2 regions of the Amycolatopsis thermoflava N1165 genome follow, and region 1 is predicted to be linked to the other one. Evidence: predicted binding sites of a transcription regulator. Region 1 holds the regulator's gene; the other holds the start of a gene.
What was found. The regulator HspR, encoded in region 1, represses chaperone genes until heat shock. The targets are predictions, from matches to a motif close to ANNTTGAGTNNNNNNNACTCAANNT.
Positions count from the first base shown of each region.

Region 1 (14,480 bases):
CGTTCGGTGGGGCAGGCAGCCGGTAGGTCCCGTCGGCCGCGGTCAGCGTCCGCGCCACCTGCTGCCCCGACGAGTCGGTCAGCGTCAGCGCGGCCCCGGCCAGCGGACGGCCCGACGGGCCGGTGACCACGCCGTGGACCGCCGAGCCGGTGACCGGCGCCGCGGTCGCCTCGGTGCTCTCGGTCAGGTCGATGCTGCGGCGCAGCGGGACCTCCTTGATGAACACCACCGCGATCAGCGTCGCGATCGCGATGATCCCGCCCGCGAAGAAGATCGAGCCGATGCTGTCGCCGTAGGCGGCCCGCACGATCGACTGGAACGGCTCCGGCAGCGCGGCGAGGTTCAGGCTGCTGCCCGCGCCGGCCGATCCGCCCTGGATGCCCATCGCGGCGAGTGCGCTCGACACGTGGCTGCTCACCTTCGCCGCGAGCAGCGCGCCCAGCGCGGACACCCCGGCCGAACCGCCCAGCGTGCGGAAGAAGGTGACCACCGACGACGAGGAACCCATGTCCTTCATCGCGACGGTGTTCTGCACGACCAGCACCAGGTTCTGCATCAGCGCGCCGACACCGAGGCCGAGCAGCGCCAGGTAGGTGCCCATCAGCACCAGGTTGGTCTGGTGGTCGATCGTGCTGAGCAGGAACAGGCTCGCGACCAGCAGCACCGCGCCGCCGAGCATCCATGCCTTGGTCTTGCCGGTGCGCGAGATGACCTGACCCGCGACGGTCGAGGACAGGAACAGCCCCAGCATCATCGGGATGGTCATCAGCCCGGCGTGCGTCGGCGAGTAGCCGCGGGCGAGCTGGTAGTACTGCCCGAGGAACACCGCGCCGCCGAACATCGCGGTGCCGACCGACAGGCTGCCGATCACCGCCAGCGTGAAGGTGCGGTTGCGGAAGAGCCGCAGCGGCACCACCGGGTCCGGCACCTTCGACTCGACGAACACCGCCAGCGCCAGCGCGACCAGACCGCCGAGCACGTAGAACAGGGTCGACCAGGACCACCAGGCGAAGCTGCCGCCCGCCAGCGAAACCCAGATCAGCAGCAGCGAGACGCCGCCGACGAGCAGGGTCGCGCCGAGCCAGTCGATCTTCACCTGCTGCTTGCGGACCGGCAGGTGCAGCGTCTTGCCCAGCACGATGAACGCGGCCACCGCGACCGGAACCGTGATCCAGAAGTTCCAGCGCCAGCCGAGCGGCGAGTCGACGATCACGCCGCCGAGCAGCGGGCCCGCGACGGTCGCCAGCGCGAACACCGCGCCGATGTAACCGCTGTAGCGGCCGCGTTCCCGCGGCGAGATCATCGCCGCGATCACGACCTGGATCAGCGCCTGCATGCCGCCGAGGCCGAGGCCCTGGACGGCGCGGAACGCGATCAGCTCGGGCATGGACTGGGAGATGCCGCCGAGCACCGAGCCGACCGTGAAGATCACGATCGACAGCTGGTAGAGCATCTTCTTGCTGAACAGGTCCGACAGCTTGCCCCAGATCGGGGTGCTCGCCGTGGACGCCAGCAGGGTGGCGGTGACCACCCAGGTGTACTGGCTCTGCGAGCCGTCGAGGTCGGCCAGGATCGTCGGGAGTGCGTTCGAGACGATCGTGGAGGACAGCACGGCGACCAGCAGTGCCAGGAGCAGGCCGACGAACGCGCGCCCGACCTGGCGCGGCGTCATCGCCTCCTGGTTCGCTGTCGTGCTCACTTCGGGGATCACTTCCTCTTCTCCGCCGCCGGGTCCGGCGGGCAGGTGACCGGCGTCTGGCCGAGGGCCTCGCGCAGTCCTTGGTTCATCAGGGTCAACCGGGCGGTGAGTGCTTCGACCTCGTCGTCGGTCCAGTCCGCGAGCGCACGCCGGATGAAGTCGATGTGCAGCTGTCGCCATCGCTCGAGCTCGGCGCGGCCGGCTTCGGACAGGCTGATCAGGCTGGCGCGCCCGTCCTCGGGCGCCGGCCTGCGCTCGACCAGTCCGGCGGCGGTCAGCTGGGCGATCTGCCTGCTGATCACCGAGATGTCGACCATCTTGCGCTTCGCGAGGTCCGACGGGCGGCTCTCGCCGTGCGCGTTGAGGTCGGACAGCAGCATGGCGGCCGCGGGGTGCAGGCCGTCGTGCTCGCGCTGCCAGGACTGGTTGATCCAGGCGTGCTGCAGCTGACCGGCCGCGCGCAGTTCGCGCATCAGCTGGACGGCCTTCTCGTCGCGGTCCCCCATGGACCCACCTCCTGGTTGGTTGTCACATACAACTATAGAAGCGGTAGTTGTATGCCACAACTATCTAAGTTGGTGACTTGTCCCACTGATCGAGGGGATCTCCGAACCACCCGGAAGGAGCAACTTCGCGAGGATTGCGGCGGAGGCGGTTACCCTGCGACGGATCGTGTTCGCATTAGCTGGCTACGATTAACCGAGTAGGGTGGATTATTCATGATCTTTTCACACGCTCACTTGCTATTGCGTGTTCATGAATAATCGACGGCGAGCATGAACGCGCACCACGGAGCAGCCCCGAACCCATGACAGCCGACCCCGTCAGCCCCGTTCCCCGGTCCGTGCACCGGGAGGCGCCCCCTGCCGTCACCGCGATGGTGCGCCTGATCCGGGACTCCTGGGTCAAGGCGGAGCCGTACCTGCCCGAAGTGACGCAGTTCTTCTACGGGATGCTGTTCACCCTCGCGCCCGCGACGCGGGACTTCTTCCCGATCAACATGGAGGTCCAGCGCAACCGCATGGTGCGCGCGCTGGTGCACGTCGTGCAGATGGTCGACCAGCCCGACGACCTGGTGCCGTTCCTGCGGCAGCTCGGGCGCGACCACCGCAAGTTCGGCGTGGTGCCGAACCACTACGAGGCGGTCGGCACCGCGTTGCTGGCGGCGATGAAGACGCAGCTCGGGCCGGACTGGACGGACGAGGTCGAGCGCGCGTGGGCGGAGGCGTTCACGATCATCGCCCGGCAGATGCAGGAGGCCGCGGCCACCGACACGAACCCGCCGAACTGGTCGGCGCGGGTGGCCGAGCACCGGCGGCTGAGCTGGGACCTGGCGATGGTGCGGCTGGAGCCGGACCAGCACATCCCGTTCCGGCCGGGGCAGTACCTGAGCGTCGAGGTGCCGCAGCGGCCGCGGTTGTGGCGGTACCTGTCGCCGGCGAACGCGCCGCGCCCGGACGGCTCGCTGGAGTTCCACATCCGCGCCATCGAGGGTGGCTGGGTGTCCCGGGCGATCGTCAGCCACACGCAGGCCGGTGACGTGTGGCGGTTCGGGCCGCCGCTGGGCACGCTGGGCGTGGACCGGGAGAGCGGCCGGGACGTGCTGATGGTCGCGGGCGGCACGGGTGTCGCGCCGATGCAGGCGATGCTCGACGAGCTGGGCCAATGGGGCGAGAACCCGAAGGTGCACCTGTTCTACGGCGGCCGGACGCGCGAGGACCTGTACGCGCTGGAGGGGTTGCGGATGGTCGCGTCCTGCAACCCGTGGCTGACGGTGACGCCGGTGGTGGAGAACGGGCCGGGCCTGGTCGGCGGCGAGCAGGGCACGCTGGCCGACGTGGTGACGCGGTACGGCGCGTGGCCCGGCCACGACGTGCTGGTGTCCGGTTCGCCCGCGATGATCCGCGCGACGGTTTCCCGGATGCTGGTGGCCGGAACGGCACTCGATCAGATCAGGTACGACCCGTTCACGATCGACTAGCCTGCGACGGATGGACATTCCTGTCGCAGACGGAACCATCCGCGGTTACCTGGCCACCCCGCAGCGGGAGGTCTCGGGCGAGCCGCCGTGGCCGGGGGTCGTGATCGTGCACGACGCGGTCGGCCTCTCGCAGGACGCGAAGAACATCACCGACCGGTTCGCCACCGCCGGCTATGTCGCGCTGTCGCCGGACATGTACTCGCGCGGCGGGCTCGTGCGGTGCGTGAAGTCGGTGTTCAAGGAGCTGGCGGCCGGGAAGGGGCGGGCGTTCGACGACCTGGACGCGGCGCGGTCGTTGCTGGCGTCGAGGTCTGATTGCACTGGTCGGGTCGGGATCGTCGGGTTCTGCATGGGTGGGGGGTTCGCCCTGGTGGCGGCCTCTCGCGGGTTTGACGCGTCGGCGCCGTACTACGGACAGTTGCCCAAGGATCTGTCCGTTTTGGATGGTTCTTGTCCTGTGGTGGCTTCCTTTGGGAAGAAGGACTTTTCCTTGCGTGGGGCGGCGGCGAAACTGGAGCGGGAGTTGTCGGCTCGGGGGGTGCCGCATGATGTCAAGGAGTACCCGGGGGTTGGGCACAGTTTTGCGAATCAGTTCCACGGGCCGGTGAACGTGTTGCTGAAGGTTGCTGGGATGAGCTATGACCGGGCGGCCAGTGAGGATGCTTGGCGGCGCGTGTTGGCCTTCTTCGCGGAGCATTTGGGTCGTGAGGCGGCGTAGAGCGCCTCACGGCGCTGGAAGGTCGCCTTGGGTGACCACCCCCCGCCCCCGATGCCTGATTGTGTTTCAGTCGCCGAGCAGGGTTGTCAAGGCGGGAAAGCGTGCCTTGACAACCCTGGTCGGCGACTAAAGATCGGCTGTGGATCGGGGGCGGGGGAGGTCTGGTGCGTGGTCGGTGCAGTTGCGTTGCCGGCTGGCGTTTTGTTGAAAGAAAACAAAAAGAAGGGCCCCGCGTGCTGCGGGGCCCTTCTCTGTTCTCATCGCCTTCGGCGTGGTTTCCAGACCACCAAGGCGGTTTCCTGCTTCATCGGCACCAGGTCCTTGCGGTAGGAGCGGTGCACGGCCGCCGCGGCTTGTTCGGCTGCGGCGTACGCGGTGGCGAGTTCTTCGGTCAGTTCGGCGATCCGGGACTGCAGCGCTTCGACCTGGTTCTCCAGCTCGATGATCCGCTTGATGCCCGCCAGGTTGACGCCCTCCTCCTGGGACAGGCGCTGCACCTCACGCAGCAGCGCGATGTCCCGCATGGAGTAGCGCCGCCCGCCGCCTGCGGTTCGGCCCGGCGACACCAGGCCCATGCGGTCGTACGAGCGGAGGGTCTGTGCGTGCAGGCCGGACAGCTGAGCGGCCACGGAGATCACGAAGACCGGCGTCTCTTCGTCGGCCCCGTGCGGCAACCCGCCGAACACCTCGATCAACCCCTTTCGCGGAGCAGCTTCGTGATCTCCGGGCGCGGGTCGTGCTTCTCGGCGATCTTGGCGTACGCCTCGAGCGCCTCCCGCTCCGAAGACTCCAACCGCGACGGCACGGCCACCTGCAACGTGACGAGCAGGTCGCCCTGCGCACCGTCCCGCTTCTTGATGCCCTTGCCGCGCACCCGCAGGACCCGGCCGCTGCCGGTGCCCGCGGGCACCTTCACCGAAACCTTCCCGTCCAGCGTCGGCACGGTGATCGTCGCACCCAGAGCCAGCTCGGGGTAGCTCACCGGGACCGTGATCGTCAGATCATTACCCGACCGGCCGAACACCGGGTCCGGGTTCACGTGCACCCGCACGTACAGGTCACCGGCAGCCGCGCCCCCGCGGCCCGGCTCGCCCTGGCCCGCCAGCCTGATCCGCTGGTTGTCGTCCACACCCGCCGGCACCCGCACGGTCAGGGTGCGCGTCTGGGTGCTGACACCCTCGCCGCCGCACTCCGGGCACGGGTCGTCGATGATCCGGCCGCGGCCACGGCAGTCCGGGCACGGCTCGGAGAACGCGAACGCCCCCTGGCTGCGGCTCACCAGCCCGGCGCCCTTGCAGGTGGGGCAGGTGCGCGGCGTGGTGCCCGGGCGGGCGCCGTTGCCGTGGCACGTCGAACACGTCGCCGGGCTGGACAGCCGCAGCGGCAGGGTCGCGCCCTTGACCGCCTCGGCGAAGTCGATCCGCACGTCCGTCTCGACATCGGCGCCGCGCTGGCCGCGGGCGCCCGCGCTCTGCTGGCCTCGCCTGCCGAACAGGCCGCCGAGGATGTCGCCGAGCCCGCCGAAACCGCCCTGCGCGCCCGCGCCCGCGGTCTGCCCGAAGATGTCGCCGAAGTCGAAACCGCCGGTGCCGCCCGCGCCGGGGAAGCCGAAGCCACCCGGGCCGCCGCCCGAACCGAACAGCCGTCGCGCCTCGTCGTACTCCTTGCGCTTGGCCGGATCCGACAGCACGCCGTAGGCCTCCGACACGGCCTTGAACTTCTGCTCGGCCTCCGTGTTGCCGGGGTTGGCGTCCGGGTGGTTCTCCCGCGCCAGCTTGCGGTAAGCCTTCTTGATCTCGTCCTGCGAAGCGTCGGAGGAGACGCCCAGCTCACGGTAGAAGTCCTTACCGATCCACTCCCGTGCACTCACCGGACGTCTCCTCCTCTCGCCTGTTCGTTACTGCTGTGCGTTCTCATCCGACAACTGCTCGACCGGTAGCTCACCCTCGACCGGGGCCTCGCCCGGCTCGTGGTCGGTGACGCCAACCAGCGCGGCCCGCAGCGTCCGGTCGCCGAACCGGTAACCACGGCGCAGCACCGTCGTCACCGTCGGCCCCGACACCTCCGGCGAGGTGTTGTGCTGCACGGCCTCGTGCACGCTCGGGTCGAAGGGCTCGCCCTCCGCGCCGAACGGCTCGAGCCCGATCCGCTGCAGGCTCGCGACCAGCTTGTCCGCGACCGCCTTGAACGCGCCGGTGAGGTCGCCGTGCTGCTCCGCCCGCTCGAAGTCGTCGAGCAGCGGCAGCAGCTCGTTCACCACCGACGCCTTCGCGGCGCTGACCACGGCCTCCCGGTCGCGGTCGACCCGCTTGCGGTAGTTCGCGAACTCCGCCTGCAGGCGCTGCAGGTCGGCGGTGCGCTCCGCCAGCTCCTTCTCGACCTCGGACGGAGCCGCCACCGCGTCGTCCACGATGGACTCACCGAGCGACGGGCCGGCCTGGGCCGCCGGGGCTTCCGCGGCAGGCGCCTCGGCAGCCTCCGGCTGGGTCCGCACCTGGCCGGTCTCGGGGTCGATCTTGCGCCGGTCCCGCACGACCAGGGGCTCGGTGACCGGCTCCTGCTCGTCGATCTCGTTCGAGTGGCGTCCCGTCACTTCTTCTCGTCCTCGTCCACGATCTCGGCGTCCACCACGTCGTCCGCGCCCTTGTTGTCGGACGCGCCCGCCGCACCCGAGTCAGCGCCCGGGTTGGCGCCACCGGCCTGCTGCGCGTTGGCGTACAGGGCGGTGCCCAGCTCCTGCGACGCGGTGTTCAGCTTCTCGATGGCTTCCTTGATCTTGGCCGTGTCGGTGCCCTTGAGCGCCTCGTTGGCCTCGTCGATCGCGGTCTTGACCTTGCCCTTGAGGTCCTCGGGCAGCTTGTCCTCGTTGTCCTTGACGAACTTCTCGGTCTGGTAGACCAGCGTCTCGGCCTGGTTGCGGGTCTCGGCCTCCTCGCGGCGCTTGCGGTCCTCCTCCGCGTGCGCCTCGGCGTCCTTGACCATCCGCTCGATGTCCTCCTTCGGCAGCGCGGAGCCACCGGTGATGGTCATCGACTGTTCCTTGTTCGTGCCCAGGTCCTTCGCCGTGACGTGCACGATGCCGTTCGCGTCGATGTCGAAGGTGACCTCGATCTGCGGCACACCGCGCGGGGCCGGCGGGATGCCGGTCAGCTCGAACATGCCGAGCTTCTTGTTGTGCGCGGCGATCTCGCGCTCGCCCTGGAACACCTGGATCTGCACCGACGGCTGGTTGTCGTCCGCCGTGGAGAAGATCTCGGACCGCTTCGTCGGGATGGTCGTGTTGCGCTCGATGAGCTTGGTGAACACGCCGCCCTTGGTCTCGATGCCCAGCGACAGCGGGGTCACGTCCAGCAGCAGGACGTCCTTGACCTCACCCTTGAGCACGCCGGCCTGCAGCGCGGCGCCGACGGCGACGACCTCGTCCGGGTTCACGCCCTTGTTCGGCTCGCGGCCGCCGGTCAGCTCCTTGACCAGCTCGGCGACGGCGGGCATGCGGGTGGAACCGCCGACCAGCACCACGTGGTCGATCTGGCCGACCGAGATGCCGGCGTCGCGGATCACGTTGTTGAACGGCGCCTTCGTGCGGTCCAGCAGGTCGGAGGTGATCCGCTGGAACTCCGCGCGGGACAGCGTCTCGTCCAGGAACAGCGGGTTCTTGTCCGCGTCGACCGTGATGTAGGGCAGGTTGATGTTCGCGCTGCTCGAGCTGGACAGCTCGATCTTCGCCTTCTCCGCGGCCTCGCGGATGCGCTGCAGCGCCATCCGGTCCTTGGTCAGGTCGATGCCGTGGCTGGCCTTGAACTTGTCCACCAGCCAGTCGACGATGCGCTGGTCCCAGTCGTCACCACCGAGGTGGTTGTCACCGCTGGTGGCGCGCACCTCGACGACACCCTCGCCGATCTCCAGCAGCGACACGTCGAAGGTGCCGCCACCGAGGTCGAAGACCAGGATGGTCTGCTCCTTCTCGCCCTTGTCCAGGCCGTAGGCCAGTGCGGCCGCGGTGGGCTCGTTGACGATGCGGAGCACGTTCAGGCCGGCGATCTGGCCGGCCTCCTTGGTGGCCTGCCGCTGCGCGTCCTCGAAGTAGGCGGGGACGGTGATGACCGCGTCGGTGATCTCCTCACCGAGGTAGGCCTCGGCGTCGCGCTTGAGCTTCATCAGCACGCGCGCGCTGATCTCCTGCGCCGTGTAGGCCTTGCCGTCGATCTCGGTCTTCCAGTCGGTGCCGATGTGCCGCTTCACGGACCGGATCGTCCGGTCGACGTTGGTCACGGCCTGGTTCTTCGCCGGCTGGCCCGTCAGCACCTCGCCGTTCTTGGCGAACGCGACGATCGACGGGGTCGTGCGGGAGCCTTCCGAGTTGGCGATGACCGTCGGCTCGCCGCCCTCCAGGACAGCGACGACCGAGTTGGTCGTGCCGAGGTCGATGCCGACCGCTCGCGCCATGGTGTGTTCCCTCCTGGTCATGCTGTGTGCGCAGCCCCGGTGAGCTGCGGTTTCGCGCCCGCGTTGAGCGAGTGGTACTCAAGTTCTATCTCGGGCGCGTGTTGGGCGTCAATCAGACTTGAGTGCTGCTCGCTCAACCTTTCTGACAGGGTAACGAGCGGGTCTGCGGTGTTGTTCCCGGCGTACCCGAAATCAGGTAGGCCGCCTCGTGGGACCGCGCACAGGCGGAGTTGTACACCCCCGTGTGGCCGTCCTCGGCGTAGGTGAGCAGCACGCTGCGCTCGATCCGGGCCGCGAGGCTGCGCGCCCAGCTCAGCGGCGTGGCCGGGTCGTGCTCCCCGCCGACCACCAGGATCGGCGGGGCCCCGCGGACGGGCTCGGCGTGCGGCGGGTTCGCCGCCGGCACGGGCCAGCCGAGGCAGCCCGACGCGAAGTCCCAGAACTCGGAGTAGCGCCAGCTGTGCGGCGCGGCTTCCCGGACCCGGTCGGCCGTCCGGCGCAGGTCGGCCGGGCCGGTGAAGGGCGACGGGAAGTCCTGGCAGCCGACGGCCCGGTAGGCGGGGTACTCGGCCGAGCCGAAGGGCATGGCCGAGGTCAGCGCGCTCGCGTCGGCCGGCGCGGCGCGCAGGGCGTCGGCCAGCCGCGGCCACAGCTGCGGGAAGTAGAGGTGCGAGTAGACGCCCGCGGCCAGCTCCTCGGGCGTGGCGTGGCGGCCGAGTTGTGCCGAGGGCGCGCCGGTGGTCATGAGCGCGTCGTAGCGGGCGAGCACGTCGTCGCCGCAGGTGCCCGCGCACCACCGCGCGAAGCGCAGCAGGGCGTCCTCGGTCGCCGCGGCCGCGTCGAGGACGGCCCGCCGCGTCGGCAGGGCGTGGTCGACGGCGCCGTCCAGGACCATCGCGCGCACGTGCTGCGGGTGGCGGGCGGCGTAGAGCGCGCCGATCTCGGTGCCGTACGAGGCGCCCAGCCAGGAGATCCGCTCCTCGCCGATGGCGAGCCGGATCCGCTCGACGTCCTCGGCGACGGTGGCCGTGTCGACGTCGCGGGGTCCGCGGCAGCCGAGGCCGACGTGCCGGTTGTGCGCGGCCAGCCGCGCGTAGCCGGCGTCGTCGGCGGGGAAGCGGCTGACCGCGGGGTCGTGCACCGGGCCGCAGGTGACCGCCGGGGTGCTGCCGCCGACGCCGCGCGGGTCGAAGCCGATGATGTCGAACCGCTGGTTGAGCTCGGCGAACTCGGGCGTGGCGAGGCCGAGGCCGCCGTAGCCGACGACATCGGCGCCGGATCCGCCCGGGCCGCCCGGGTTGACCAGCAGCGAGCCGATGCGGCGGGCCGGGTCGAGCGCGGGCAGGCGGGCCAGCCGCAGCGTCGCGCCGGGCACGTCGAGCTCGGCGCACTGCAGGCGCTGCGCGGTCTGCGGGGTGGCGCAGTCGCGCCAGGTCAGCGCGGGTGCGGCGGGGGTGGCGACGGGGGCCACGAGCAGAGTCGCGGCGAGGGCGAGCGCGGGGATCATGCCTGCTTCACGCTCGCGTCGCCGCTGGAGGTGCTGACGTCGAGGACGTACGGGGCCGACGGGTCCTGGACGACCTCGATCGACCGGTCGCCGCTCCTGGTCTCGCCGGTGACCCGGTAGCGGTCGGCGGGCACGACGATGCGGATGTCGCCGCTCTGGGCCTCGGCTTGGACGTTCTGCGCGGTGGCGAGGTCGACCTCGATGCTGCCCGACTTGGTCCGGGCCGTGACCGGGCCGGTGACGTCCTCGACGCGGATGTCCCCGGAACTGGCGGCCAGGTCCACCGACGCGGTGCCGTAGACGCTGAGGCTGCCGGAGCGGACCTCGCCGGTCACGGTGGTCCCGCGCGGGACCACCACCTCGTAGTCGACGGTGCAGTCCCCGCCGCAGCCGTCGAGGACCAGCTGGGCGCCGTCCAGGTGGAAGGCCCGGTCCGGCCGGTCGCCGTCGTAATGGAGGACCTGGTTGACCGACGTCGTGGCGGTGTCCTCGACGCGGATCCGCACGTCGCCGGAGTTGTTGTCGACGCGGACCGACGACACCGGCTGGGCGACGGTATCGGTGATCTCGGCGCGGTCCGAGATGCGCCACCAGTTCCAGTTCCAGCCGAGCGCGAGCCCGATCCCCGCCACGATGAGGGCGATCCCGCCTATCGCGAGTGCCGGCTTGCGCATTGCGTCCTCCCCAGTGAACTTTGCTGTGCCGGTCACGCTATGGCCTGGGCGTGGCGCGCCGGTATCAGGGAAGCCCCCGGTTCATCCCGGGGGTCACCCCGAACGGCACTAGGGTGATCACGGCCATTCTGTGACGAGGAGGAATCGATGCCACAACCACCGAATCCGTACGACTTCCTGCCGTCGGTGCCGGCCTTCACGGTGCGCAGCGACGACGTGGCGGACGGGGAGACGCTCGCGGCGCCGCACCTCAGCGGGATCTTCGGCGTCCCCGGCGGCGAGGACCGGTCGCCGCACCTGGCGTGGGAGGGCTTCCCCGCCGGGACCAAGAGCTTCGCCGTGACCTGCTACGACCCGGACGCCCCGACGGCCAGCGGGTTCTGGCACTGGGCGGTGTACAACATCCCGGCCTCGGTGACTTCGCTCCCGTCGGGCGCCGGGGACGCGTCGGGTTCCGGCCTGCCGTCCGGCGCCGTGACGGTGACCAACGACGGTGGCGTGCGACAGTTCCTGGGCGCCGCGCCGCCGCCGGGGCACGGGCCGCACCGGTACTTCTTCGTGGTGCACGCGCTCGACGTGGAGTCCCTGGACCTCCCCGACACCGCGACGCCCGCGTTCCTGGGCTTCAACATGTTCGGGGCGACGCTGGCGCGCGCGATGGTCGTGCCGGTGTACGAGAACAAGGGCTGAGTCCTTTCACCTCCCCCGGATGAGGTGCCGCGTGGCGACCGCACGCCATGGTCTCCGGACCACGCGCACGCGGGGAGGCGGAATGTCCACGACCAGCGCGGTGAAGACCGGCGGGGTGCTCGGCACCGCATGCGTCTCCACCTTCATCGTCAACGTGAACACCTCGGCGGTCAGCATCCTGCTGCCGTCGATCAGCGCGGACCTCGGCGCGTCCCTGGCGGTGCTGCAATGGGCGGTCACCGGGTACATGCTCGTCGGGGCCGCGACGATCGTGACGTCCGGCGCGCTCGGCGACGTCTTCGGGCGCCGCCGGGTGTTCGTGCTGGGTCTCGGGCTGTTCGTGGTGTCGTGCGTCCTGATCGCGCTCGCGCCCGGCGGGTGGATGGTCGTCGTCGGCCGGGTCGTGCAGGGTGCCGCCGGCGCCGCGATCCTCGCCGCCGGGCTCAGCCTGCTGTCGGTCGTCACCGAGGGGCCGGCGCAGATGCGCTCGGTCGCGTACTGGGGCGCCGCGGCGGCCGCCGGCGCCGCGGCCGGGCCCGTGCTCGGCGGTGTCCTCAACGAGGCCGCCGGGTGGCAGGGCCTGTTCTGGATCGCGGCGGCGGTGGCCGCCGCGTGCGTCCCCTGGGCGGTGCGGACGGTGCCGGAGTCCCGCGACCCGGACCGGCCCCGCTCGATCGACGTCCCTGGCACGCTGCTGGTGGCATGCGTGCTGGCGCCCTTCGTGTTCGCGATGACGAAGGGCTCGGACTGGGGCTGGTGGTCGGTGCCCACCGTGGTCTGCCTCGCCGTCACCGCGCTCGCCGCGATCGCCTTCCCGGTGGTGGAGCGCCGGATGGCCGCGCCGCTGGTCGACCTGCGGCTGCTGCGGAACCCGGTGCTGGTCGGCGCGACACTGGCGATCCTCATCGGGGCGGGCGCGATCGCCGGGTTGTCGTTCCTGATCAGCCTCTACTTCCAGGACCCGGCGACGTTCGGGATGAGCAGCCTGCTGGCCGGCCTGGCGTGCCTGCCGGTGGCGGCGCTGGTCGTCGCCGTCGCCCCCGCGGTCACGCCGCTGGCGCACAAGTTCGGGCCGCGGCCGGTGATCGTGGCCGGGTTCGTGCTGATGACCGCCGGGTTCGCGGTGCTCGCCGTGATCCGCGCGTCGTGGTCGTACTGGGCGATCCTGCCGTCCCTGCTGGGGATCGCGGTGGGGCTGGGGCTGTCCAACGGGCCCGCCTCGGCGCTGTCCACGAGCGCGGTCCGCGACGAGGACGTCGGCGCCGCGTCCGGGGTGTCCAACATGGCGCGCTACGTCGGCGGCGCCGTGCTGACCGCCGTCGTGGCCGGGATCTACTCCTCGGTCACGGCGACCCGGACGGCGACCGGAGGCGCTCCGGCGGAGGCCCTCGCCACCGGTTTCGGTAGGGCGTCGCTGGCGCTGGCGATCTTCTCCGCGGCCGGCGTCCTGCTCGGCATGCTGGCCGCGCGCCGCACCCACCGGGGGGTCGCGGCCGAACGCGTGTCCGCGACCGCGGCGGTCGCCCACACGGTGCCGGTCCCGCGCTGATCACCGGGGTTTCAGCAGGTACTCCACGGTCGGCCGGAGCTCCTCGGCGGTCGGCGGCTCGTCGTCGATGAGGCCCTGGATCAGCAGCCCGTCGATCCCGGCCAGGAACACCCGCAGCGCCACCAGGTCGTCCGGCCGCACCATCGTCGTCAGCACGTCCAGCCACCGCCGCGCCGCCGGCCGCAGCTCGGGCCGCCGCGCGGCCAGCAGGTACAGCTCGTACTCCGCCATCGTCCGGCCCCGTCGCGGGCCCAGCGCCTCCGCGAGCAGGGTCGCCACCTCGGAAGCGCCCCGGCTGCCCCGCGACCGGGCCCGGTCGATCGTCCAGTACACCTCGGTCGCCATGTCGCGCGCGCACGAGATCAAGGTCGCGATCAGCAGGTCGTCGAGCGTCTCGAAGTGATAGGTCGTCGACGTCGTCGGCACCCCGGCCTCGGCCGCGACCGTCCGGTGGGTCACCCCGGCGACGCCGTCCCGCTCGATCACCCGCAGCGTCGCGTCGATGATCTCCTGCCGCCGCTTCTCGCCGCGGGCCCGCCGCCCGTCGCGCTGGGGCTTCACGCCGAACCCACCTCGATCAGCACCACACCGCCGATGACCAGCGCCAGCCCCGCCACGATCGTCGGGTTCACCGGCTCGCCGAGGAACAGCACGCCGATGATTGCGACCGCCGCCACGCCCACCGCGGCCCAGATCGCGTACGCCACCCCGACCGGCATCCCGCGCTTCAGCACGCTCGCCAGCGCCGCGAACGCGACGAGGTAGCCGGCCACGACGACCAGCGACGGCCACAGTTTGGTGAAGCCCGCCGACAACTTCATCGAAACAGTGGCGGTGACCTCGGCCGCGATGGCCAGAGCGAGCAGCAGATAGGCGACCATCCCGCCAAACTACCGGTACGATCGTCCCGATATCCAGCGAGTCCTACGCCACACTCGTGGGACTCAACTCGCGCCGATCGGTTACTCATGGGTAAATCCGGTTAGGCTCCCGCCAACCCACCACATCACGGACGAAAGGCCCCGATCATGGGTGCACTGCAGATCACGCTCGGCGTGGTCGGCGTCGCCGTAAGCATCGTCGCTTGGATCATGTTCGGCACCGGCGTGTACCGGATGGTCCGGATCATCCGGCTCGGTCAACCGGACGCGACGCGCAACGGCCCGTTCGGGCCGCGCATCACGACGCTGATCAAGGAGTTCGCCGCGCACACGCG
Region 1 is NZ_KI421511.1:6,165,422-6,179,901, forward strand. It holds gene AMYTH_RS0130405 (MFS transporter) at 1-1,672, opposite strand, end outside; gene AMYTH_RS0130410 (MarR family winged helix-turn-helix transcriptional regulator) at 1,708-2,205, opposite strand; gene AMYTH_RS0130415 (globin domain-containing protein) at 2,508-3,680, shown strand; gene AMYTH_RS0130420 (dienelactone hydrolase family protein) at 3,691-4,398, shown strand; gene AMYTH_RS0130425 (heat shock protein transcriptional repressor HspR) at 4,656-5,093, opposite strand; gene dnaJ (molecular chaperone DnaJ) at 5,090-6,268, opposite strand; gene grpE (nucleotide exchange factor GrpE) at 6,296-6,991, opposite strand; gene dnaK (molecular chaperone DnaK) at 6,988-8,844, opposite strand; gene AMYTH_RS0130445 (alpha/beta hydrolase) at 8,978-10,351, opposite strand; gene AMYTH_RS0130450 (DUF4097 family beta strand repeat-containing protein) at 10,348-11,025, opposite strand; gene AMYTH_RS0130455 (YbhB/YbcL family Raf kinase inhibitor-like protein) at 11,173-11,715, shown strand; gene AMYTH_RS0130460 (MFS transporter) at 11,798-13,264, shown strand; gene AMYTH_RS0130465 (TetR/AcrR family transcriptional regulator) at 13,265-13,825, opposite strand; gene AMYTH_RS0130470 (DMT family transporter) at 13,822-14,145, opposite strand; gene AMYTH_RS0130475 ((Fe-S)-binding protein) at 14,293-14,480, shown strand, end outside.

Region 2 (14,480 bases), 980 kb from region 1:
CAGGCCGTGCGAGGTGCCCGGCTGGATGTCGCCGTTCGTGCCGGACAGGCAGAACGTGCTGCCTTCGACGAGCGTGACCGTGCCGCCCGCGCTGGTCACGGGCACCGGCTCGCCCGCGTTGAACGCCTCCGGCGTCATGGCCGCCCTCCGGATGGCTGCAGGGTGGGTCCGTCGTTGTCCATCTGGTCGTAGGCGCGGTCGAGCGCCGAGTCCAGGGCCGCGTAGTCGCGCCGCAGCCTGCTGACCTCGACCGCCCGCCGGTACGCGGCCTCGTAGCCCGCGCCCAGCCCGCCGACGTCGAAGTGCTCGGCGACGTGCGCGCGGCACTTGGCCGGGTCGAGGTGGCGGACGTCGTGCAGCGCCTGCACCAGGTCGGCCGGGTCGTCGCGCACCAGGCCGGTGACGCCGTCGACGACGACCTCCGGCACCGCGCCGGACCGCAGCGCCACCACCGGCGTGCCGCACGCCATCGCCTCGATCATGACCATCCCGAACGGCTCCTCCCACTGGATGGGGAAGAGCAGGCAGCGGGCCTTGGCGAGCAGCTCGCGCTTCGCGGTCGCGTCGGCGACGCCGAACACGTGGTCGTTGTCGGTGAGCCGCGGCCGGACCTCCCGCTCGAAGTACTCCTTCTCGATCGGCTCGGCGCACTTGCCGGCCAGGACCAGCCGCAGCCCGGCGCGGTGCGCGGCCTCCAGCGCGAGGTGCGGCGCCTTGTCCGGGTGGAACCGGCCGAGGAACAACGCGTAGTCGTCCTTTTCGGACTGGAACGGCCAGTCGGCCAGCCGCAGTGCGTTGTGGACGGTGCCGATCCAGTTCAGGCCGGGCGCCAGCTCGCGCTGCCGGTCGCTAATCGCCACCAGGTGCACGTCGTCGCCCAGTTCGGTGTAGTAGCGCGCCATGTCCTCGCCGACCGGACCGTGCACGGTCACCACGGTCGGCACGCCGTAGGCGGGGGCGTTGAGCGGGCCGGCCAGCGAGTGGTCGTGCACGACGTCGACGCCCTCGGCCGCGGCGAGCCGCTGCACGGCCCGGCGCGCGGCGATGGCGTGCATGACCTCCGGGTAGGGCTCGCCGAGCAGCTCCGGCACGGTGCGGTCCCACACCGGGACGAACCGCGCCTTCGTGCCGGGACGGCCCGCGCCGATCAGGGTGACGTGGTGCCCGCGGTCGACGAGGGCGTCCGCGAGGTCGGCCACGACCGCCTCGACCCCGCCGTAGGCCTTCGGAGGAACGTCGAAGTAGGGCGGGACGACCATCGCCACGCGGAGCGGGCGGTCGGGGTCGTCCCGTCGCACGGCGGCGTGCGAAACAGATCGGGCTTTCCACGCGGGGCGGTGCGCGCTGCTCAAGCTGCCTCCTCGGACCGTCTATGCAATTAGCACTCTCCTGCTAAGAGTGCTAATACAGCGGTGATGGCCTCGGCAAGCTCCGGGCGGGGGAGATCTGTGTCACACGGTGATCCGCTGTGCCGTGAGGACACCAGCGAGGCCGAGTGCCGCGGTTCCGGCGAAGACCGCGAGGAATGCCGCCGGTGCCGCGCCTTCCGCCGCGATGAGCGCGCCACCGAGTCCACTCGCGACAGCGGTGGCCAGGGTCTGCGCCAGCTGGAGCGCCGCGCTGACCGAGCCCTGCTGCCCGTCCGGGGCGCGACCGAGGGTCTCGGTGGTGGCGGCGTTGAACGCGACACCCATGCCTGCCCCGCCGATCACCCAGCCGAGCACCGCGAGCAGCCCCGGGCCGACGAGCACGCCGTAGGCCAGTACCGCCACCCCGGCCACCAGGACCGCGAAACCCAGACCCACCGCCATCCGACGGTTGCGGTCCCACTTCGCCTGCGCCGCCGAGCCGGCCACCCAGCTCAGCGCCCCGGCCGACAGGCCCAGCCCGGCTTCGAAGGCGCTCACGTGCCGCAGTTCGGTCAACCCCAGCGGCAGGAACGCCTCGGAGCCGAAGTACACCGCGCACAGCAGGAACCGCACGACCACCCCGGCGGGGACCCCGCGCCGCACGACGAGCGTGCCTGCCGGGGTGACCTGCCGCAGTGCCAGGACGGCGAGGACGAACCCGGCGGCGGCGAGCGGAACCAGCACCGCGACGGTGTGGAGTTCCAGTGCGGCCAACAGGATCGCGGTCCCCGCGGCGAGCGCGACGCTGCTGACGAGCGGCCGCCACCGGGAGGATTCCGGGGTCGTGGGCGCCGGCCGCGCCAGTCCGGGGAGCGTGCACCAGGCCGCGACCCCGGCGAGCGGGACCATGGCCAGGAACACCCACCGCCAGCCCGCCGAACTCGCCACCGCCGCCGCGACGACCGGGCCGACCAGCGACGGGATCGTCCAGGCCGAGGACAGCAGCGCGAACATGCGGGCACGCAGCCGTTCGGGGTAGACCAGCCCGATCAGCGTGTAGGCCATCGCCATCACCGCGCCGACCCCGAGGCCCTGCGCGAACCGGCCGAGCAGGAACACCGGCCACGACGGGGCGAGACCGGCCAGTGCGCTGCCGAGCGCGAACGCGACCAGCCCGGTGGCCAGCGGACGGGCCGGCCCACCGCGGTCGGCGGCGTGACCGGCGAGGACGGTGCCGACGATGTTGGCGAGCATCAGCGCGGCCAGCGCCCAGCCGTAGGAGCCGAGGCCGCCGAGCAGGCGGGAGACGTCCGGGAGGATGGTCGCCACCCCGAGGGATTCGAGCGCGACCAGTCCGACGGTGAGCACGATGCCGACGGTGCGGGCCCGGTAGCGGGGCGAGAGCACACCCTCGGAAGTCGAGGAGAGGGTCATGGCGGCAATTATGTTCCGTATCGGAACGAAATGGAAGTGCTAGGGTGGGGGCTGTGACGAGCACCCGGGCCGGCCGGCCACGCGACGAGCGCATCGACGGAGCCGTCCGCGAAGCGACGGTGGACCTGCTGAACGAGGTGGGCTACGCGGCGCTCACCCTGGAGGCGGTGGCGACCAGGGCGGGCACGAGCAAACCCGCGCTACGCCGCCGCTGGCGGGGGCGTCCGCACCTGGTGGTCGACGCGCTGGTGGCGACGGTCGGCGCGGTGCCGACGCCGGACACCGGGTGCACGCGCTGCGACCTGGTCGCGGGGATCGGGACGCTCAGCGAGGCCTTCACGACCAGGATCGGACGGCGGGTGCTGCCCGCGCTGGTCGCCGACCTCGCCGACGATCCGGAACTGGCGGAGGTGTTCCTGCGCGACTACTTCCACACGCGACGGAGCTCCACGGCGGAAGCCCTGCGCCGCGGCGTCGAGCGCGGCGACCTCGACCCGGACCTCGACTTCGACCTCGTGCTCGACATGCTCGCCTCGACCACCTACTACCGGGTCCTCTTCGGACACCTGCCGGTCACCGACCACCTGGCGGAGCAGGTGGTGGACGTGGTGCTGACCGGAGTCGCCGCGCCGGGGTGGCGCGGCTGCGCTCACCGGCCGGGGTCGCCGGGGCGGACCAGGCCGGATTCGTAGGCGATGTGCACCAGCTGGGCGCGGTCGCGCGCGTCCAGTTTGGACAGCAACCGGCTCACGTAGGTGCGGGTCGTGGCCGGGCTGAGGAACAGCCGCCCGGCGATCTCGTCGTTGGACCGGCCCGCGGCGACCTCGGCGAGCAGTTCCCGTTCCCGCTCGGTCAGGCGCGCCAGCCGCGCCGGGTCGGTGCGGTGCCCGTGCGCCACCGCCGCCATCACGCGCCGGGTGACCGACGGCGCCAGCAGCGCATCACCGGCGGCGACCGTTCGCACCGCCGCCCGCAGGTCGTCCGGCTCGGTGTTCTTCAGCAGGAACCCCGACGCGCCGGCTCGGATCGCGTCCAGGATGTGCTCGTCGGTGTCGAACGTGGTCAGGACAACGACCCGCACGGCGCGCAACCGCGGGTCGGCGACGATGCGCCGCGTGGCCTCGATGCCGTCCACGCCGGGCATGCGGATGTCCATAAGCACGACGTCCGGCCGCGCGGTCAGGGCGAGCGTCACCGCCTCCGCGCCGTCGGCGGCCTCGCCCACGACGGTGATGTCGTCGGCGCGGGCGAGCAACGCGGACAGACCGGCCCGCATCAGGTGCTGGTCGTCGACAAGCGCGACGCGGATCATCGCGGCTCCACCGGCAGGCTCGCGTCGACCTGGAAACCCGCGCCAGGGCGGGACTCCAGCGTCACCGAACCGCCGAGCAGCACGGCGCGGTCCCGCATGCCGTCCAGGCCGCGGCCGCCGCGGGCGGGCAGCTCGGCGCCGGCGCCGTCGTCGCGGACCTGGATCCGCAGCAGGCCCGGTTCGTAGCGCAGCCGCACCTCCGCCTTGCTCGCCCGGGCGTGGCGGAGGCAGTTGGTCAGCGCCTCCTGCACGATCCGGTACGCCGTGGTGTCCACGGCCGCGGGCAACGCGACCGGCTCGCCCTCGGTCGACACGGTCACCTCCAGACCACTTCGGACGGTCGCGGTCACCAGCGCGTCGAGGTGACGCAGGCTGCCCGCCGGGGCGCGGCCGGTGTCGTCGGTCAGCAGCCCGAGCGTGGTCCGCAGGTCGTGGACGGCTTCGTCGGCGGCCAGCCGGAGGGTCGCCAGGGCGGACCGGGCAGCGTCCGGGTCGTCGTCCAGCGCCTCGGCGGCGACGCTGGCCTGCACCGACACCACCGCCAGCGTGTGCCCGACGGCGTCGTGCAGGTCCCGCGCGATGCGCAGGCGTTCCTCCTCGACCCGCCGCCGTGCCTCCCACTCCCGTTCCACCGCGGCCTGCCGCGCGGTGCGGCGTTGCTCGGCACGCAACGCCCCCAGCGCGATCGCGCTCAGCATCAGCCCCACCGTCGAGGCGAGCTCGAACCCGAGCAGGTAATCCGGGCTCTCCCCCTGTCGCAACCGGAAGAACGTGCTGACCAGCACCAACGCCGCCGCCGTCGCCGCCGCGACGCGTGCCCGGCCGGCCTCGGCCGCGGAGAACAGGGCGGCCGCGACGGGCAGCGCCAGCCCCACCGGCGGGTAGCCGGCCGCGTGGTAGGCGAGCAGCCCGGCGGCGGTCGCGGCCAGCGCCAGCACCGGGAACCGGCGGCGCACGAGCATCAGCGCGCCGAGGCACACCGCGAACAGGTACGCCACCGGGTCGGGCGCCCGTGCGCCGCCGAGGTCCATCGCGATGGCGACGGCCACCACGGTGGAGGTCGCGACCCCCAGAGCGGCGTCGGCGAGCACCCGCTTTCGCTCGCTCACGTCCCGAGAATAGCCAGGTCCGGGCCCGCGCACAGTCGCCGGATGTTGACACCGCGATCGACTGCGGACGGACGACGGGCAGCGCGCGCCCGCCTAGTTTCGGCTCGCATGAGAACCCTGGGTGTCGCCATCCTCGGCCTGTTCGCGGGCCTCGCGGTGGGCTTTCTGGTCTTCGGCGAACTCGTCGGACGGCTCGCCGGGCAGGACGGTCAGGTCGACGCGCCCTGGACGTTCGTGATCGGCTTCGGCCCGCAGCTGCTCGCCGCCGCGGGCGCAGTCGTCGCTGTGCTGATCGACCAGCGGAGGCGGAACCGGTGAACCTGTCCCGGCGCGACCTGTTCCGCGTCACCGCGGCCGGCCTGCTCGTGGCGGGCTGCGCCAGCGGCGGCGCGAACACCGAGACCGAGTCCAGCGCGGGCACCCTGTTGCGCAGCGCGGCGAAACTGCCCGAGCCGTTCACCGTGCCGCTGCCGGTGCCGCCCGTGCTGCGGCCGGTCCGACCCGGCCACTACGAGATCACCCAGCGCGCCGCCGAGGTGGAGATCCTGCCCGGGTTGCGCACCACGGTCTGGGGGTACGACGGGATCTTCCCCGGCCCCACGATCGAGTCCCGCCGCGGCGAGACCACCGTCGTCCGGCACCGCAACGAGCTCGGCGTGCCGGTGGTGGTGCACCTGCACGGCGGCCGCACGCCGCCCGAGCACGACGGCTACCCGCTGGACCTGGTCGCGCCCGGCGCGGCGCGGGAGTACGTGTATCCGCTGGACCAGCCGGCCGCCACGCTCTGGTACCACGACCACCGGGCCGACTTCACCGGCCCGCAGGTCTACCGCGGGCTCGCCGGGTTCCACCTGGTGCGTGACGACGAGGAGGACGCGCTGCCCCTGCCGCGCGGCGAGCGCGAGGTGCCGTTGATGATCACCGACCGGTCGTTCGCCGCGGACGGCTCGTTCGCCTACCCGTCGGTCGACCCGTCACTGCTGGGGCAGCCGGGTGTGACCAGTGAGTTCGTCAGCGGCGTGCTCGGCGACTGCATCCTGGTCAACGGCGCGCCGTGGCCGGTGATGGAGGTGGACGCCGCGCGTTACCGGTTCCGGATCCTCAACGCCTCCAACGCCCGCCGCTACCGGCTCGCACTGGACCCGCCGGGGCCGGGGTTCACGCAGATCGGCGGCGACCAGGGGCTGCTGGCCGCGCCGGTCCGGCACGAGCGGCTGCAGATCGCGCAGGCCGAACGGTACGACGTGGTGATCGACTTTTCGGCGTACTCGCCCGGCCAGGAGGTGACGCTGGTGAACCGGCTCGGCGACGGCGGCACGGCGCGGGTGATGCGGTTCGTGGTGACCCGGCGGGCGCCCGACGACAGCGCCGTCCCGGACCGGTTGGCCGACGTGCGGCCGCTGTCCCGCTCGGATGCCGTGGCGGAACGCGAGTTCACGTTCCGCCGCGGCGGGGCCGAGCACCACGGGATGACACTGTGGACGGTCAACGGGATGCCGTTCAGCGCGGACGGCGTCGTGGCCGAGCCCGCCCTGGGCACGGTGGAGCTGTGGCGGTTGCGGGCGCAGAACGTGCCGCACCCGATCCACATCCACCTCGCGCCGTTCCAGGTGCCGGGCACGGCGCACGGCTGGAAGGACACGGTCGACCTGGGCAACGGCGACCAGGCCGAGGTGCTCGTCCGGTTCGAGGGCTATCGCGGGAAGTACGTCCTGCACTGCCACAACCTCGAACACGAGGACATGATGATGATGGCGAATTTCGTGGTCCGGTGAGTCACTCCTCGCCGTCGAACTCGAACGCCTCTTCCAGCATCTCGCCCATGATCATCCCGCCGACGACACCCGCCGCGGCGCCGGCCACCATGCCGCCGACGCCCATGCCGCGGCCGTGACCATGGTGGCCGTGGTGGCCCGGGTGATGGCCGCCGAAGGCCGGGTTGCCGAACGCGGAGTGCCCGCCGCGCTGGGCGGCTTCGCTCAGCCACTGCCCGATGAGCGCGGCCCAGTCGGCGTTCTCCGCATCCTGGTGCGACATCTGGAAGCGGCCGAACGAGTCGCCGCCCGCTTGCATGAAGCGGCCCCGCCGGTCGGCTTCGAGCACGACGGCGAGATCGTGCGGCCCGGCGACGAACGTCAGCTCGACCTCGTTGATCCGCCCGGCGAACTCAGCCGGCGGGAAGAACTCGAGCTCCTGGTAGAAGCCCAGCTCCTGGCGCACGCCGTAGAGGTGGCCCGCTTCCACGTCGGCGTTGCGGAACCGGAACCCGAGCTGCCCGAACGCGTCGAGCACCCGGTCCTGCGACGGCAGCGGGTGCACGTGGACCGGGTCGAGGTCACCCTTGTCCGGCGCGCCCGAGATCACCAGCTCGGTCCGCACACCGACCGCCATGCCGTGCAGGAGCGAGTCGCCGACCGCGGTGATCGGCGTCTCCCACGGCAGGCGCAGCTCGAACGGCACCGTGACCAGCTGACCGGACGGCACCCGCACGCCCTGCTGCACGAGCTGGCGGTGGAACTCACCGGTGGCCGCGGACTCGTGCCCGCCGTGCTCGATCTCGACCCGCGTGACCAGCGACAGGACGACCTGGTCGATGGCCGCGTCGGCGCTGCCGCCCTGGATCCGGACCTGCCCCGTGACCACCCCACCGGGCGCCACGTGGGGCGAGTCGAGCACGGTGTCGACCGACGGCCCACCGACGCCGAAGGCGCTGAGCATCCGCTTGAACATGGACAGTTCCTCCTGGGGATCCGGACAAAACAGGCTCAAGATCGAGACTACCGGCAGCAAAACCCCGCTCACCACCAGGAACCCGGCAACGAAGGCCCTCACCCCCCGAGCCACCCCTCTCCCGCAACCCGATCCCCAGCCGAATCGGTTGCCGAGCCACCGGGTCAAGCCACTCTTTCCCGGCTTGACGCGGTGTCTCGGCAACCGAACACTGAAAGATCGGGTTCGGGAGGGCAGATCCGGGCGTAGCGAAGCGAAGCCGGCGCTTTCGGCCGCGCGCAGCGCAGATACGCGCGTAGCGCCCCCTAAGAGCCCAAGTAGCGCAGAACAGCCAGCACCCGCCGGCTGTACCCGCTCGTATGGCTCAGCCGCAGCTTGTCGAAAATCGCGTTCACGTGCTTCTCCACCGCGGACTGCGACACGTACAGCTCCGCCGCGATGCCGGCGTTCGTGTGCCCCTCGGCCATCTTCGCCAGCACTTCGCGTTCCCGGGCGGTCAGCGTCGCGAGCGGGTCGGCGTGCGTGGTGCGCGCCAGCAGTCGCCGGACGACCTCGGGGTCGAACGCCGCCCCGCCGGACCCGACCCGCTCCAGCGCGTCGAGGAACTCGCCGACCTGCATGACCCGGTCCTTGAGCAGGTACCCGACCCGCCCGCCGTCGTCGGTGATCAGTTCCGTCGCGTACCGCTTCTCGACGTACTGGGACAGCACGAGCACCCCGACGTCCGGCCAGCGCCGCCGGATCTCCAGCGCCGCCCGCAGGCCCTCGTCGGTGTGGTCGGGCGGCATCCGGATGTCCGTCACCACCACGTCCGGCTGCGCCCGGGACACCTCGTCGAGCAGCTCCGTGGCGTTGCCGACCGCGGCGAGCACCTCGTGGCCCTCCTCGGCGAGCAGCCGGATCAGGCCTTCCCGCAGCAACGTCGAGTCCTCGGCCAGGATCACGCGCACGGCAGCTCCGCCCGCACGACCGTCGGCCCGCCGGCCGGACTGTCCACAGTGAACACTCCGTCGGCCGCGCCGACCCGCCTGGCCAGGCCGGACAGCCCGTTGCCCGCGACCTGAGCGCCGCCAACGCCGTCGTCGGTGATCGTCACGCCGACCATCCTGCCCGCCCGCGCCACCGCGATCTCGATGCGGCTCGCCGCCGCGTGCTTGATCGCGTTCGTCACCGCCTCCGACGCCACGAAGTACGCCACCGTCTCGGTCGCCGGATCCAACCGCTCCTCAAGCGCGTACGAGAGCGCGACCGGCAGGCTCGACCGCTCGGCCAGCGCCTCCAGCGCCGTGGCAAGCCCGCCTTCGTCCAGCGCGATCGGGTACACGCGCCACGCCACGTCCCGCAGCTCCTGCAGCGCCAGCTGCGTCTCCTCGTGCGCCTGCCGCAGCAGCGCCTCCGCCCGCTCCGGGTCCTTCGCGCGCCGGGCGCGGCCGAGCAGCATGCCCAACGACACGATCCGCTGCTGCACCCCGTCGTGCAGATCGCGTTCGATCCGCCGCCGCTCGTCGTTCACCGCCTCGACGACCTCGGCGCGGCTGTGGGTGAGCGCGTCGACCCGGCGCTGCAACCGTTCCTGCTTCGTGGGGCCGAAGAAGTGGTGCGCCAGCGTGCGTTCCAGCGCGCCGACGCCGATGAGCCCCTGCACGGCGAGGAACACCAGCAGCGCGCCCATCAGCAGCAGCACGGGCACGTCGAACCAGTCCTGGTCGTCGCCGAGCGGCTGCCCGCCCGCCAGCTGCCACACCGTGATCACCGCCGTCGCCAGGCCCAGCCCGATCAACGCGAAGACACCCGCGCCCAGACCGCCCGCGACGCTGCGCGACGCCAGGTACCGCAGCGCGCGCGAGTCGCGGTAGTCGTCCGAGGTGGGGTAGTCGAGGAACCGCCGGAGCCGCGCCCGTTCCCGCTCGGCGAACCAGCGGGTGGCCCGGAACACGGCGGGGCGCGCGGCGGGCACGGCGAGGACGAGCGTCGCCACGACGACGAAGGCCGCCTCGGCGAACGCGCTCAGCGCGCCGAGCGCCAGCCCCGCCGTCACCCGCAACGCGCGGCGCAGGTCCACTGTGGGCACAACCCGAGGTTAGCGGGGTTCCGGGCGGCCGGTACTGAGGTTTTCCGCAGGATGACCGGGTGCCGCGCCCCATGTTCGGCCGCCGCCCGCGAACCTAGCTTCGAAGTATGGATCTCCAACTCGCACAGGCCGAACCGCTCGGGGGACTCGCCGGCTGGGCCGTCTCGCTCATGGATTCGCTCGGCGGACCGGGCGCCGCCATCATCGTCGGCCTGGACAACCTGTTCCCGCCGATCCCGAGCGAGCTGGTGCTGCCGCTCGCCGGGTTCTCCGCCGGCCAGGGCACGTTCAGCCTGCTCGAAGCGCTGGCCTGGACCACGTTCGGCTCGGTCGCGGGCGCCGTCATCGTCTACTGGCTGGGCGCGCTGCTCGGCCGCGAGCGGACCCGCGCGCTGCTGCTGCGCATCCCGCTGGTCAAGGCCTCCGACTTCGACCGCACCGAGGCGTGGTTCGCCAAGCACGGCACGAAGGCGGTGTTCTTCGGCCGGATGGTGCCGATCTTCCGCAGCCTGATCTCGCTGCCCGCCGGGATCGAGCGGATGGCGTTCGGCAGGTTCCTCGTGCTCACCACGCTGGGCAGCCTGATCTGGAACACGATCTTCGTCGTCGCCGGCTACCTGCTCGGCGCGAACTGGCACGTGGTGGACCGCTACGCCGGCTTCTTCCAGTACGCGGTGATCGGCGCCGTCGCGATCGCGCTCGCCGTGTTCGTCATCACCAGGCTGCGGGAGCGCGTCCGGACGTGAACACGGAGCCGCCCTCCCTGGGGGCAGGGGAGGGCGGCTCCGCTCGGGGGCGTCAGGCGGCCTGGGCCACGGGGGTGGTGGCCGGCGCCAGCGCCAGGTCGAGGACCTCACGGACGTTCGACACCGGGTGCACGTCGAGCTGGGCCAGCACGTCCGCGGGGACGTCGTCCAGGTCCGGCTCGTTGCGCTGCGGGATGATCACGGTCTTGATCCCGGCCCGGTGCGCGGCCAGCAGCTTCTGCTTGACCCCGCCGATCGGCAGGACGCGGCCGGTCAGCGACACCTCACCGGTCATCGCCACGTCGGACCGCACCACGCGGCCGGACAGCAGCGACGCCAGCGCCGTGGTCATCGTGATCCCGGCGCTCGGCCCGTCCTTGGGCACCGCGCCGGCGGGCACGTGGACGTGCACGCCCCGGTCCTTCAGGTCGCCGACCGGGAGTTCCAGTTCGGCGCCGCGGGACCGCAGGTAGGACAGCGCGATCTGCACCGACTCCTTCATCACGTCACCCAGCTGCCCGGTGACCGTGAGCCCGGAGCTGCCCGACTCGGGATCGGCCAGCGACGCCTCGATGTAGAGGACGTCCCCGCCCGCGCCCGTGACGGCCAGGCCGGTCGCCACGCCCGGGGTCGCGGTCCGCTGCGTCGACGCGGGCAGCGCCGACTCCGGCAGGTGCCGCGGACGGCCGAGGTAGCCCTCCAGGTCCGCCGCGTCGACGGTCACCGGCAGGGTCGCCTCGTCCAGCGCGACCCTGGTCGCGATCTTGCGCAGCACCTTCGCGATGGTCCGGTTCGCGTTGCGCACGCCCGCCTCGCGGGTGTACTCGGCGGCGATCCGGCTCAGCGCCGCGTCGGTGAACCGCACGTCGTCCCGGCCCAGCCCGGCCCGCTCCAGCTCGCGCGGCAGCAGGTGGTCGCGGCCGATGACGACCTTTTCGTGCTCGGTGTAGCCGTCCAGCGTCACCAGCTCCATCCGGTCCAGCAGCGGGCCGGGGATGGTCTCCAGCGCGTTGGCCGTGGCGAGGAACACCACGTCCGACAGGTCCAGCTCCACCTCGAGGTAGTGGTCGCGGAACGTGTGGTTCTGCTCGGGGTCGAGGACCTCCAGCAGCGCCGCGGTCGGGTCGCCGCGGTAGTCGGCGCCCACCTTGTCCACCTCGTCCAGCAGGACGACCGGGTTCATCGAGCCGGCCTCCTTGATGGCGCGGACGATCCGGCCGGGCAGCGCGCCGACATAGGTGCGCCGGTGGCCGCGGATCTCCGCCTCGTCCCGGACACCGCCGAGCGCGACGCGGACGAACTTCCGGCCCATCGCCTTCGCGACCGACTCGCCGAGCGAGGTCTTGCCCACACCGGGAGGACCGACCAACGCCAGCACGGCTCCGGAGTGCCGCCCGCCGACCTGCCCCTGTCCGGCCTCGGCGCGCCGGGCGCGCACGGCCAGGTACTCGATGATGCGTTCCTTCACGTCGTCCAGGCCCGCGTGGTCGGCGTCGAGCACCGCCCGCGCCGCCGCGATGTCGTGGACGTCGGTGGTCCGGTCATTCCAGGGGAGCTCCAGGACCGTGTCCAGCCAGGTGCGGATCCAGCCGCCCTCCGGCGAGGCGTCGGAGGTGCGCTCCAGCTTGTCCACCTCGGCCAGCGCGGCCGTGCGGACGTGCTCGGGCAGGTCGGCCTGCTCCACGCGGGCGCGGTAGTCGTCCTGGTCGGCGGTGCCGTCCAGCTCGCCCAGCTCCTTGCGGATCGCCTCCAGCTGGCGGCGCAGCAGGAACTCCTTCTGCTGCTTCTCCATGCCCTCGGCGACGTCCTTGCGGATGGTGTCGGTCACCTCGAGCTCGGCCAGGTACTCCCGGCTCCACTCCAGCGCCTTCTCCAGCCGCGCCGCGACGTCGAGCGTGGCCAGCAGCTCCAGCTTCTGGTCGGTGCTCAGGAACGGCGAGTTGCCCGCGAGGTCGGCGACCGCGGACGGGTCCTCGACCTGCTGCACCGCGTCGATCATCTGCCAGCCGCCGCGCTGCTGGAGGATCGAGATCACGACGGTCTTGTACTCGGCGGCCAGCGTCCGGGCCTGGTCGCCGACGACCTCGGCGACCGGCTCGGCGTACACCCAGCGGGCGGCGCCGGCGCCGTCGCCGTTCTCGCCGACGCGGGCGCGCCGGGTGGCGCGCAGCAGGACGGCGGCCTTGCCACCGGGGATCCGGCCGACGCGCTCGATGGTCGCGACGGCGCCCAGTTCGGCGTACTCCCCGTGCACCCGCGGGACGATCAGGACCTCGGCCTGCGCAGACGGCAGCGACCGGATGCCCGGGAACGACGGCGTGCTCGGTGCCTTGCTCTGCGCGGAGTCGACCGCGGCGCGAGTCTCGGCGTCATCGAGCTCGAGCGGGACGATCATGCCGGGCAGCACGACGTCGTCGTCGAGGGGCAGTACGGGGAGGAGCCTGGTGTCGGTCATCTTGTTGCTCCCTACCTGGTTGAGTCTGCCTAGCTCAACTTTCTGGCGGCCGGGTTTGTTTCCGCAGGTAGTTCGCTTGCAGCGGACGGCTTCCGGGAATAAACCGGGGCACGTCCGGCAGTGGTTCCAGGTGCCAGGACTGAGATGATCGTCGCATTGCCGGAAACGTTTTCCCGGGTGTAACCGGCGAGACCACGCTCAGTCATCGGTTCGGGTAATCCCGATCTCGATTGAATCGCGATCAATGCGGAGGAGTGCAGCGCGACGGCTCGCGGCGAACTCGTCGTAGCCGGGCGTGGCGCTTAACACCGACTACCGGGAGCGATCACCGGAAAGATCCAGCTCACCCGTAAGTCTCCGCTGGTCACCGTAGTTGGCACGTTGTTAACTATGGGGTGATGTCATGGCGGCCGGAAAGAGGCTGAAGTACGCCCTCCGGGGTACAGTGATCCCCTCATTCGCACCGAGATCACCGTCTCGTGCGCGGGTGGGTTCAAGCGGGCGCGCTGGGGCGAATGGGTGGAAGGAGGTTGCATGCCGGACTCCGATGGCAGGCCTGACGGCCCCGTCCCGGCGGCAGCCGCCGGTTCTGGTGGTGCCGAGGCGCGGGCGGACGAGCGCCGCTTCCGGGTCTACACGCTGACCGTGTTCTCCGTCGGTGTGCTCACCGCCGCCGCCGTGTCGCTGTGGCTGCCGTTCGACGGCTCGGCGAAGCTGTGGTGGATCGGCCCGGTGCTGGCCCTGTCGTTCCTGCTCGCCGAGCAGCTCGGCATCAACGTCGACGTCCGGTCCGGCATCTCCTGGACCATTTCCTTCACCGAGATCCCGCTGGTCATCGGCTTCTTCGTGGCGCCGTTCGAAGTGGTGCTGGCGGCGCACCTGGTCGCCGGGATCAGCACGCTCGTGGTCCGCCGTGTCTCCGGGCGTGTGCTCTACAACGCCGGCGCGTTCCTGCTGGAGATCACCAGCGCGTTCGCCGTGGCCGGCCTGGTCGAGCGGATCATGGGCGCCACCGAGATGACGTGGCCCGCCGCGCTCGCCGGCACCCTGACCGCGCCGCTCACCAGCACGCTGCTGGCGCTGGCCGCCGTCCGGGTGCTGCGCCGCCGGATGCGGATCGGCACCGCGCTCCGGCTCACCGGCCGCATCCTGGTCGTCGGGTTCGTCAACGCCTCGGTCGGCCTGAGCGGCTACCTGGTGATCGCAGGCACGGCGAACGCGTGGCCGCTGGTGCTCGCCGTCTTCGCCGGGCTGTCCGCGCTCTACTGGGCCTA
Region 2 is NZ_KI421511.1:5,183,833-5,198,312, reverse strand. It holds gene AMYTH_RS0125610 (amylo-alpha-1,6-glucosidase) at 1-138, opposite strand, end outside; gene AMYTH_RS0125605 (glycosyltransferase family 4 protein) at 135-1,298, opposite strand; gene AMYTH_RS0125600 (MFS transporter) at 1,452-2,783, opposite strand; gene AMYTH_RS0125595 (TetR/AcrR family transcriptional regulator) at 2,837-3,475, shown strand; gene AMYTH_RS0125590 (response regulator) at 3,433-4,095, opposite strand; gene AMYTH_RS0125585 (sensor histidine kinase) at 4,092-5,204, opposite strand; gene AMYTH_RS0125580 (DUF5957 family protein) at 5,313-5,522, shown strand; gene AMYTH_RS0125575 (multicopper oxidase family protein) at 5,519-6,979, shown strand; gene AMYTH_RS0125570 (sporulation protein) at 6,981-7,934, opposite strand; gene AMYTH_RS0125565 (response regulator transcription factor) at 8,240-8,884, opposite strand; gene AMYTH_RS0125560 (sensor histidine kinase) at 8,875-9,996, opposite strand; gene AMYTH_RS0125555 (DedA family protein) at 10,113-10,751, shown strand; gene lon (endopeptidase La) at 10,804-13,206, opposite strand; gene AMYTH_RS0125545 (putative bifunctional diguanylate cyclase/phosphodiesterase) at 13,741-14,480, shown strand, end outside.
Region 2: a site for HspR is predicted at 13,223-13,247, ahead of lon (endopeptidase La). Genes of this name have one in related genera too.